Regions from separate parts of the Shinella sp. G-2 genome, predicted to be linked through region 1. Evidence: predicted binding sites of a transcription regulator. Region 1 holds the regulator's gene; the other holds the start of a gene.
What was found. Region 1 encodes LexA, which represses DNA repair genes until DNA is damaged. Its sites were predicted from a motif close to TGTTCNNNNTGTGTTCNG; they were not measured.

Region 1 (4,997 bases):
CGGTGCTGAAACGCGCACCCGGCGTGGTGACCGTGCTTGCGCGCAGCCGGCATGAGCCGGTCGCGATCGGCGGCGGCATAAACGGGCGAGCGCGTCTCAACCCGCCCTCCGGGCCCGCCCTTGCCGGGCTCAACGATTTCACCTTCGACGCCTATTTCGCGGGTACGGGCGCCATCGGCTATTTCTACAGCGCGCCGACGGCGGTCGTGGCCGGAGAAAGCGGTTTCGAGGGGCGTATCCGGGAGACGATCGCGGGCTGGCGCAACAACCTCACCGAGCATATCCGCAGCCGCATCGGCGGCGATGCCGGCGCGATCGCCGCCGCGCTCGTGACGGCAGAACAGCGCGCGATCGACGAGGACACGGTCGAGGCTCTGCGGCAGGCGGGACTTGCCCATGTGCTTGCCATTTCGGGGCTGAACATGGTGCTGGCGGCCGGCATCTTCCTGGTCGGCGCACGCGGGCTCCTGGCGCTCATACCGGGGTTCGCCGAACGCTATCCGACGAAGAAGATCGCGGCCGCGGGTGCGCTCGTCATGGTGACGCTCTACATTCTCGTTTCGGGCGGCGCGATCTCGGCGGTGCGCTCCTGGATCATGATCTGCGTCATGCTCGTCGCCGTGCTTTTCGGCCGTTCGGCCATCAGCCTGCGCAATGTGGCGCTTTCGGCGATCATCATCCTTGCGGTGACACCGTCGGCCATCACCAATCCGGGTTTCCAGATGTCCTATGCGGCAACGCTCGGCCTCGTTGCCGGCTATGCCGCCTGGCGGGAGCGACCGGCGCGGCAGGAGGGGCGGGGAGGACCGTTCCAGCTTTTCGGCGGGGCGGTGGGCCGCTTCCTCGGCGGACTGCTTCTGTCCTCGCTGATCGGCGGCGTTGCGACGCTGATCTATTCCGTCGGCCACTTTCACCGCATTCCCGCCTATGGGCTCGCCGGCAATCTGCTGGCCATGCCTGTGATCAGCGCCATCGTCATGCCGTTCGGCCTCATCGCCGTGCTGCTGATGCCCTTCGGTCTCGACGCCATTCCCTTCGCCATCATGGGCAAAGGCATCGAATGGATGATCGCGCTGTCGAACTGGGTGGCCGGCTGGAAGGGGGAGATCGTGACGGGCCGCATTCCCCCGCTCGCCTTCCTGCTGATCGGTCTCGGCGGCGGCCTTGCCTGCCTGCTGCGCACGCGCCTGCGGCATGCCGGGACGCTGCTCGTGCTGTTCGGCGCCGGCCTTGCGTTCTGGCCAGGCGGCGCGGCGCCGGAAGTGCTGGTATCGGAAGACGGGCGTCTCGTCGCCATCCTTGAGAACGACAGTGCCGCAACGAACCGCGCCCGGCCGACGGACTTCATCTACGATCAATGGCGCCGCGCGCTTCGCCTGAGCGGCCACCGGAAGCCTGAGCTGCGGAAGACCGCCGGACTGTTTCGTGAAGAAGCGAACGCCGCCGACGGTGCAGGCGAAACTGCCAGGGATGGGAAGCGGCCGCGCCGGAAGGCGGACCGGCAAAACGCCCTGGCCGCCATGACGGACGCGTTCGCCACGGCCGGAAAGACGCGGGCCTTCGTCTGCGAGGCGAAAGCCTTCTGTGCTGCGATATCGCCGAGCGGCTGGCGGATCGTCACGCTGGAAGACACCGCGTTTCTCGGCACGGCCTGCGACAATGCCGATCTCGTCGTCGTGCCGTTTCCGTTGCGGATCGATGCGTGCCGTTCAGGCGCGCGACTGGTGACGGCTCGCCACTTGCGGCGAACGGGCGCACTGGAAATCAGACCTGCCGACGCGGGGCAATCGGCTGACGCGGGTACGGGTGTATCCGCGCGCCTGTCTGCCGCTCCTCTGTCCTCCGCCATCGTGACCCCCGCGGTCGAAACGCTCGACCGGCCCTGGGCGCGACATCGCGCCTATGACTGGCGCACCGGCAGTTTCACGCCGGCGGTGGCGGCTCAGTTGTAGCGGCGGATGAGGCCGACGAGCTTGCCCTGGATCTTGACGCGATCCGGCCCGAAAATGCGGGTTTCGTAGGCGGGGTTGGCGGCTTCGAGCGCAATGGAGGCGCCCTTGCGGCGGAAGCGCTTCAGCGTTGCTTCCTCGTCATCGACGAGCGCAACGATGATCTCGCCGGGATTGGCGCTACTGGCATTGCGGATGATGACCGTGTCGCCGTCGAGAATGCCGGCCTCGATCATCGAATCGCCCTTCACTTCCAGGGCGTAGTGGTCGCCGCTGCCGATCATCTCGGCGGGCACGGTAATGTCGTGGGTATTGTTCTGGATGGCCGAGATCGGCACGCCGGCGGCGATGCGGCCCATGACCGGCACGGAGACCGAGGAGGACATCTCGACCGCAGAAGGCGCACTGCGCTGCACGGGTGCGGGCGCCGCCGGCTGCTTGCCACGGCTGCCTTCGATGACGGAGGGCGAGAAGCCGCGACGCGGCTGCAGGCTCGGCGAATAGGCGTCCGGCAGCTTGATGACTTCAAGCGCGCGCGCCCGGTTGGGCAGGCGGCGGATGAAGCCGCGCTCTTCGAGCGCGGTGATGAGGCGATGGATGCCAGATTTGGAGGCGAGATCCAGGGCATCCTTCATCTCGTCGAAGGACGGAGGAATGCCGGATTCCTTCATACGCTCGTGAATGAACAGGAGCAGTTCCTGTTGTTTGCGCGTCAGCATGGCCTCTCCACCGAGAATCGTGAAACAAATCCAGAACATACACTATCTGTTCCATATGTGTTCTGCAAGAGGCCGCTGAAACAATAATACTGTTCAGGCGGCGGGATCGCGCAGCAGGAGGACCGTGCAGGGCGCGCCCGCCGAGGCCGCAGGGGCATTGGGGGGACGAACCAGCAGACCTTCGGCTTTCGCGAAGACCTGCATCATGGAAGAATCCTGCTTGTCGAAGGGCGTGACCGTCAGGTTGCCCGCCGGGTCGAGCGCGATTCGCGCCCGCACATAGTCCTGCCGATGGTCGTTTTCCTTGAGCGGCACGGCGGCCACGGCCTGCCGCAGCCGGTTCTTCGGCGGCAGATGGGCGAGGCGGCGGACCAGCGGTTCGAGGAAGAGATGGGCGCAGACGAGGCTGGAAACGGGATTGCCGGGAAGGCCGACGAACTGCACGGGGCCGAGGCGGCCGACCATCAGGGGCTTGCCGGGGCGCATGGCGATGCGCCAGAAATCGAGTTCCATGCCGGCCTCGCCGAGCACCGGCTGGACGAGGTCGAAATCGCCGACCGAAGCGCCGCCGAGCGTGACGAGCACGTCGATGTCCTGCGCCAGGGCCTTGCGCACGGCCGCAAGCAGGGCCTGCTTGTCGTCGCCGACGATGCCGAGGTCGATGATCTCCGCGCCCGCGGCCCGCGCGATGGCCGAAACGCCATAGGTGTTGGAGGCGATGATCTGGCTGGCGCCGGGTGGCGTGCCCGGCGGCACGAGTTCGTCGCCGGTCGCCAGCACGGCGATGCGGGGGCGGGCATAGACGGCAAGATGGGCATGGTTCATCGCGGCCGCGACCGTCAGGCGGCCGGCATCGAGCACGTCTCCGGCCTTCAGCACCACGTCGCCTTCGGAGAAATCCTGGCCGCGCGGGCGGATATGCCGGCCTTTCGGCGTGAGGAACGTCGTGCGGATGCGGCCGTCCTCGAGGACTTCGGCATCTTCCTGAAGAAGAACCGTATCGGCAAAGGCGGGCAGCGGTGCGCCGGTGAAGATACGCACGGCCTCGCCCCGCCCGGCGGTGCCCATGAAGGCATGGCCGGCGGCCGAGGTGCCGGCGACCGTGAGGATCGCGCCGCGCTCGGCGATGTCGGCGTGACGGACGGCGTAGCCATCCATGGCGGAATTGTCGAAGGGCGGCTGGGTGAGGCGGGCGGCGACGTCCTCGGCGAGCACGCGGCCTTCCGCCTCGTGCAGCGCAACCGTCTCCACCCGGCGAACCGGCTTCGCCGCCGACAGCAGGCGCTCTAGGGCGTCGGCGACGGGCAGGAGGGCCATCAGGCGTCTTCCCGCTTGTAGTCGCCCGAACGGCCGCCGGATTTTTCCCGGAGGCGCACGCCGCCGATTTCCATTTCGCGGTCGGCGGCCTTCGCCATGTCGTAGACGGTGAGGCAGGCGACGCTGACGGCCGTCAGAGCCTCCATTTCCACGCCGGTGCGGCCGGTGAGCTTGGCCATGGCCTCGACCCTGAGGCCGGGAAGCGCACGGTCCTCGCGGATCTCCAACGCCACCTTGGTCAGCATCAGCGGGTGGCAGAGGGGGATGAGGCTTGCCGTCTGCTTGGCGGCCATGATGCCGGCAAGGCGCGCCGTGCCGATCACGTCGCCTTTCTTGGCATCGCCCTTGAGGATGAGGTCGAGCGTCGCCGGCGCCATGCGGATGAAGCCCTCGGCGACGGCGATGCGCACCGTCTCGGCCTTGTCGCCGACATCCACCATGTTGGCTTCGCCGGAGGCGTCGATATGGGTGAGCGTGCGGCCGTCGTCGGCCATCATTCCGCCGCCAGCATGCCGGCGTCGCCGGTGAGCAGTTCGCGCGTGGCGGCCGTCACGTCGTCCTTGCGCATCAGGCTTTCGCCGACGAGGAAAGTGGAAATGCCGACCTTGCCGAGGCGCGCGCAATCGGCATGGGTGAAGATGCCGCTCTCGCCGACGAGCAGCCGGTCGTCCGGCACCATGCCGGCCAGCTTTTCCGAGACGGCGAGGTCGACGTCGAAGGTGCGCAGGTTGCGGTTGTTGACGCCGACGAGCTTGGACTTGAGCTTCAGCGCGCGTTCCATTTCCTCTTCGTCATGCACCTCGATCAGCACGTCCATGCCGAGCGAGAAGGCGGCGTCTTCCAGCATCTTCGCCGCGTCGTCGCCAAGCGAGGCCATGATGAGGAGAATGCAGTCCGCGCCCCAGGCACGGGCTTCCAGCACCTGGTAGCTGTCGAACATGAAATCCTTGCGCAGCGCAGGCAGCGCGCAGGCTTCGCGTGCGGCGGTCAGGAATTCCGGCGCGCCCTGGAA
Region 2 (4,997 bases), on a different contig from region 1:
CTTTGCCGAGAGCGGCCCCTTCACGCCTTCGGCCATCGCCTTGATCTGGTCCAGCGATGCGCGCGTGCCGTTCATCTTCCAGTTTCCGGCGACGAGCGGTGTAACGTCCGGGGTCATGGGCCTCTCCATCCTTAAATGTCCATCCGCAAGCGGCGTAGCAAATCGACGGCGGCAAGAAAAGATGCGTTTATGGCGCCACGACTCGAATATTCTTTCCGCCTGAAACGTAATATGCGCACGCGAAGAAGCGTTCGAGGAAGGATGGATGGGGCTCATGCTTCCCTCACGATACTTTATGGCAGCGACCCTGACGGCATTTCTGCTTGCCGGAGGCGTCGGCGCGCAGGATAGCGCCGGCGAACAGCAGACGCGCGGCCTGATGCCGATCAAGACCGCGGTCGGCCGCGTGACGGCCGAGGAAACGCAGGCTTCCCCCGAGGTCGGCGCAAGACGCATGGCGCTGGTCATCGGCATGGGCGCCTACACCTCCATATCGCCGCTGCGCAACACCGAGTCGGACGCGCGCGCCGTCGCCGCCATGCTGGAGCGCCTCGGCTTCGTGGTCGACCTTGCCATCGACGTCCCTCTCGCCCAGATGAAGGACACCATCGCCGCCTTCTCGCGCCGGTCGGAAACGGCCGATATCGCCATGGTCTATTATGCCGGCCACGGCGTGGAGGCGGCCGGCGAGAACTACCTCATCCCCATCGACATCAAGGTCGACGATCCCTCGAGGGTTCCCGAACAGGCCGTCAGCCTCACCACGGTGCTGGGCAGCGTCGCCCATGCGCGCAAGCTGCGCATCGTCATCCTCGATTCCTGCCGCAACAACCCCTTCCCCGCCGTCGCCGCGCGCGGCCTTGCGGCGGCAAGCGGCGGCGTGCAAGCCACGCAGAACGCGGCGCTCGGCGGCGACGGCCTCTCCGCGCCGGACCCCTCGCAGGGCATGCTGGTGATCTATGCGGCCGAGGGCGGCAAGGTCGCGCTCGACGGCGACGGCGACCACAGCCCCTTCGCCACCGCGATCCTCGAAAACCTGCCGCGCCCGAATATCGAGATCGGTCTCGTCTTCCGCCAGATCCGCGACCGCGTGATGGCCGAGACCGGCAACCGCCAGCAGCCGCATTTCTACGGCTCGCTCTCGGGCGCGCCGTTCTTCCTTGCCGGCGAGGACGAGGCGGTCGCCGACATCGCCGACAAGGCGGGCCAATGGCAGGCGCTGAAGCCGGAACAGGCCGTGCAGCTTGCAAGCCTTGCCGAGGAAGGCAACACCCGCGCCATGATCGGCCTCGGCTACATGGCGCTCTCGCCCGACACCAAGAAGTTCGAGCCGGCGAAGGCCTTCGAACTCTTCAAGAAGGCGGCGGACGCGGGCGATGCGGAGGCCATGTTCGAACTCGGCAAACTCTATGAGAAAGGCATCGGCACGGCGCAGAACGTGCCCGAGGCCCTGAAACTCTACCGCCAGTCCGCCGATCTGGGTTTCGCCGACGCCATCAACGATCTCGGCTTCCTCTATTATCAGGGCGCCGAGGGGCTGGCGCGCGATCCGAAGAAGGCCGTCGACCTCTTCATCAAGGCTGCCGACCTGCGCCACCCGCAGGCCATGTTCAACGTCGCCGCGCTGATCGACGACGGGCTCGTGCCGGGCAAGACGCCCGAGGATGCCGCCGCCTATCTCTATGCGGCCCTGCGCTCGGGGGTGGAGGATGTGCTGGACCAGCTCACGTCGCGCCCGACCATGTTCAAGCCCGAGACCCGCCGCGCGCTGCAGGCGCAGCTTTACAAGAACAATTTCTATGCCGGCGCCCTCGATGGCCAGATCGGTTCCGGCACGCAGCGCAGCATGAGGATCGCATTCGGCCGCACCGATTAATCAAAACAGGGGGACTATCATGCATTCAGAAAAACACGGAATGACACGCGCATCCGCGACCGTCGTCGCATTGGCCATGGCGCTGGCGCCTGTCGGCACGGCCTATGGTCAAACGACCCCCGGCGGCGGCACGCATTCAGGCACCCACGAAGAAAACTCCTATCCCCGCTCCAGGCCAAGCCTCAGCGACTATGAAACGACCGCCATCACGCGCAACGTCGATGCCGTGCGCAACGAATGCGCCGATCTCGATCCCCGCTACCGCATCGACTGCCTGCGCAAGGGCCTGATCGAGGTCGCGCAGCGCATTCCCGAATCGGGCGACTATGCCCCGGCGCGCGCCATCATCGCAGAAGCCGCCGCCAAGCTCGGCGAGGTCCAGCGCAAGCATGCCGACCCGGCGGCGGAAGAAAAGAAATCGAGCGGCAACGCCCGCATCGCCGCGAACCGCACCTACAAGGCCGTCAAGCGCGAAGAGCTTGCCGAAGCCATGGCGGAAGCCACCAAGATCATCGAGGAAGCCGAGACGAAGCTGCTGCGCGCCGGCGAGAACTCGGAGAAGCGCGCCGCCCACTACCAGCAGATCGCGACAGCCATCGGCTCGACGAAGGTCCTGCTGCGCTCGTAAGCATTTCCAGCCGAAGCTTTTTGCTTCGGCGCCGGACAATGCGACAAACAAGGGACCAGCATTTCCAGCCGAAGCGTTTTGCTTCGGCGTCGGACAATGCGACAAACAGGAGACCAGCATTTCCAGCCGAAGCTTTATGCTTCGGCGTCGGATAATGCGGGCAAACAAGAGACCAGCATTTCCAGCCGAAGCTTTTTGCTTCGGCGTCGGATAATGCGGGCAAACAAGAGACCAGCATTTCCGGCCGGAGCGGCGTCGCTTAGCGCGCCAGAATCCAGTTCAGCGTTTCCCGCCAGTCGGTCATGCGCACGGGTGTGCCATGACCGCCTGTCTGGAACAGCACGAACTGCGTGGGAATTCCGGCCTTCAGCAGCTTTCGGAAGACGGCGATCTGGTCATTGGCGGCATAGACGCTGTCGCTGTCGCCATGGGTGAAGAAGACCGGCAGCTTCGCCTTGAAGGCGGGCGTCTTGGCATAGTCGCCATCCGCCGCCCCGCCCATCAGCACCATGCCGGAAAGGCTTTTCACCGCCGCCGCGTCGCGCACCACGCGGGCGCAGATGAAGCTGCCCATCGAGGCGCAGGCGAGGATGACGGGCTTGTCGGGCGAAAGCGCCTTGGCCGTCAGGATGAGGCCGGACACCCGCGCCGCGCCCGCATCGTCGAAGGACGGCACGCTCGGCGCATAGTAGGCGCCGCCATTCTGTACGGCGAGGTTCTTCAGGCGGTTGAAATTGCCGCCGAAATTCCAGTCGTTGTTACCGAGCCGCCGGTCGCCGCCACGGCCGTGGATGAAGATGACGGTGAAGGCCGCGCCCTCGCGCTTGCCGGTCATCGCCACGTCGATCGGCCCGGCCGGCGTGTCGATCGTCAGGTTCGCCTGCGCCTTCTTCACCGCCGTCGAGACATAGGCCGATTTCACGCGACGCTCCGGCACCTGGTCGCGCCCGTTGATGTCGCGCATTTCCTGATAGTCCACGACGCGCAGCGCCCCGCCATCGGCGGTCTCGACCACCTGGCCATAGGAAAACAGGTCGTCCTTCCAGGGCTTCAGCGTCAGTGCGGCGGCCTCGTTCGCCGCAAAACCGGCAAAAAGCGCGGCCAAAACCAGCCGGCGCAGGCAATGAACTGTGGACTGAGGCATGAACTGGCGCTCCCTTGCGGTGGCGATACTTGCCATCCGCCCGCGCGCAACGCAATCCTCCGTCAGCGACCGGTGTGCCCGGCATCGCGAAAACCCACGAAATCTGGCAGAGTCGCCCGTGATTCGCCGACGCTCCGATGACGCCCAGGCTCGATCCCTTGGGATCGGCGGGCAGAACCGGCAACCGGAACAAACTCTGAACGGCCCATGCAAGACGACAACAACGACCTTTTCGCCAATATGCCCTCCGAGCCCGCCCGGGAACCCGCCGCGCCGCAGGAAAAGCCCGCTCCGGCCCCGGCCGCAGAAGCGCGCCCCGCGCCGCCCAGCGAAGGCACCGGCGGTTACGATGCCTCGGCCATCCGCGTGCTCGAGGGCCTCGAGCCCGTGCGTATGCGCCCCGGCATGTATATCGGCGGCACGGACGAGAAGGCGCTGCACCATCTCTTCGCAGAAGTCATCGACAACTCGATGGACGAGGCCGTCGCGGGCCATGCCAATTTCATCGAGGTCAATCTCGATGCAGAGGGCTTCCTGACCGTCACCGACAACGGCCGCGGCATCCCGGTGGAAAACCACCCGCAGATGCCAGGCAAGTCGACACTGGAAGTCATTCTCACGGTGCTGCATGCCGGCGGCAAGTTCGACGGCAAGGCCTATGAGACATCGGGCGGTCTGCACGGCGTCGGCGTCTCGGTCGTCAACGCGCTCTCCGACCAGCTCGAAGTCGAGGTCGCCCGCAACAAGAAGCTCTACCGCCAGCGCTTTTCGCGCGGCAAGCCGCAGGGTCCGCTGGAAGAACTCGGCGACGTGCACAACCGCCGCGGCACGCGGGTGCGCTTCCATCCCGACCCGGACATCTTCGGCGCGCATGCGCGCTTCGACCCGGCCCGCGTCTTCCGCATGGCCCGCTCGAAAGCCTATCTCTTCGGCGGCGTCGAAATCCGCTGGAGCTGCGATCCGTCCCTGCTGCCCGAGGGATCGGAGACGCCGGAAAAGGCCGTCTTCCACTTCCCTGGCGGCCTCAAGGATTATTTGCAGGCGACGCTCGGCAAGGAATACACCGTCACGCGCGAGATCTTCGCCGGCAAGAGCGAGAAGTCGGGCGGTCACGGTTCGCTGGAATGGGCCGTCACCTGGTATGGCGGCGATTCGCTGATCCACTCCTATTGCAACACCATCCCGACGGCCGACGGCGGTACGCACGAGGCCGGTCTTCGCATCGCCCTCACCAAGGGCCTGAAGAACTATGCCGAGCTGACGCAGAACAAGCGCGCCGCCGCGATCACCACCGACGACGTGATGATCTCGGCGGTCGGCATGCTCTCGGTCTTCATCCGCGAGCCGGA

Region 2: a site for LexA is predicted at 3,834-3,851, ahead of parE (DNA topoisomerase IV subunit B). Genes of this name have one in related genera too.

The regions. Positions count from the first base shown of each region.
Region 1 covers NZ_JBBEYH010000009.1:139,528-144,524, reverse strand. The annotation lists gene V8U06_RS16420 (ComEC/Rec2 family competence protein) at 1-1,952, shown strand, start outside; gene lexA (transcriptional repressor LexA) at 1,943-2,668, opposite strand; gene V8U06_RS16410 (molybdopterin molybdotransferase MoeA) at 2,762-3,985, opposite strand; gene moaC (cyclic pyranopterin monophosphate synthase MoaC) at 3,985-4,479, opposite strand; gene trpC (indole-3-glycerol phosphate synthase TrpC) at 4,479-4,997, opposite strand, start outside.
Region 2 covers NZ_JBBEYH010000039.1:8,515-13,511, forward strand. The annotation lists gene tpiA (triose-phosphate isomerase) at 1-117, opposite strand, end outside; gene V8U06_RS28050 (caspase family protein) at 296-1,876, shown strand; gene V8U06_RS28055 (hypothetical protein) at 1,917-2,504, shown strand; gene V8U06_RS28060 (alpha/beta hydrolase) at 2,764-3,648, opposite strand; gene parE (DNA topoisomerase IV subunit B) at 3,856-4,997, shown strand, end outside.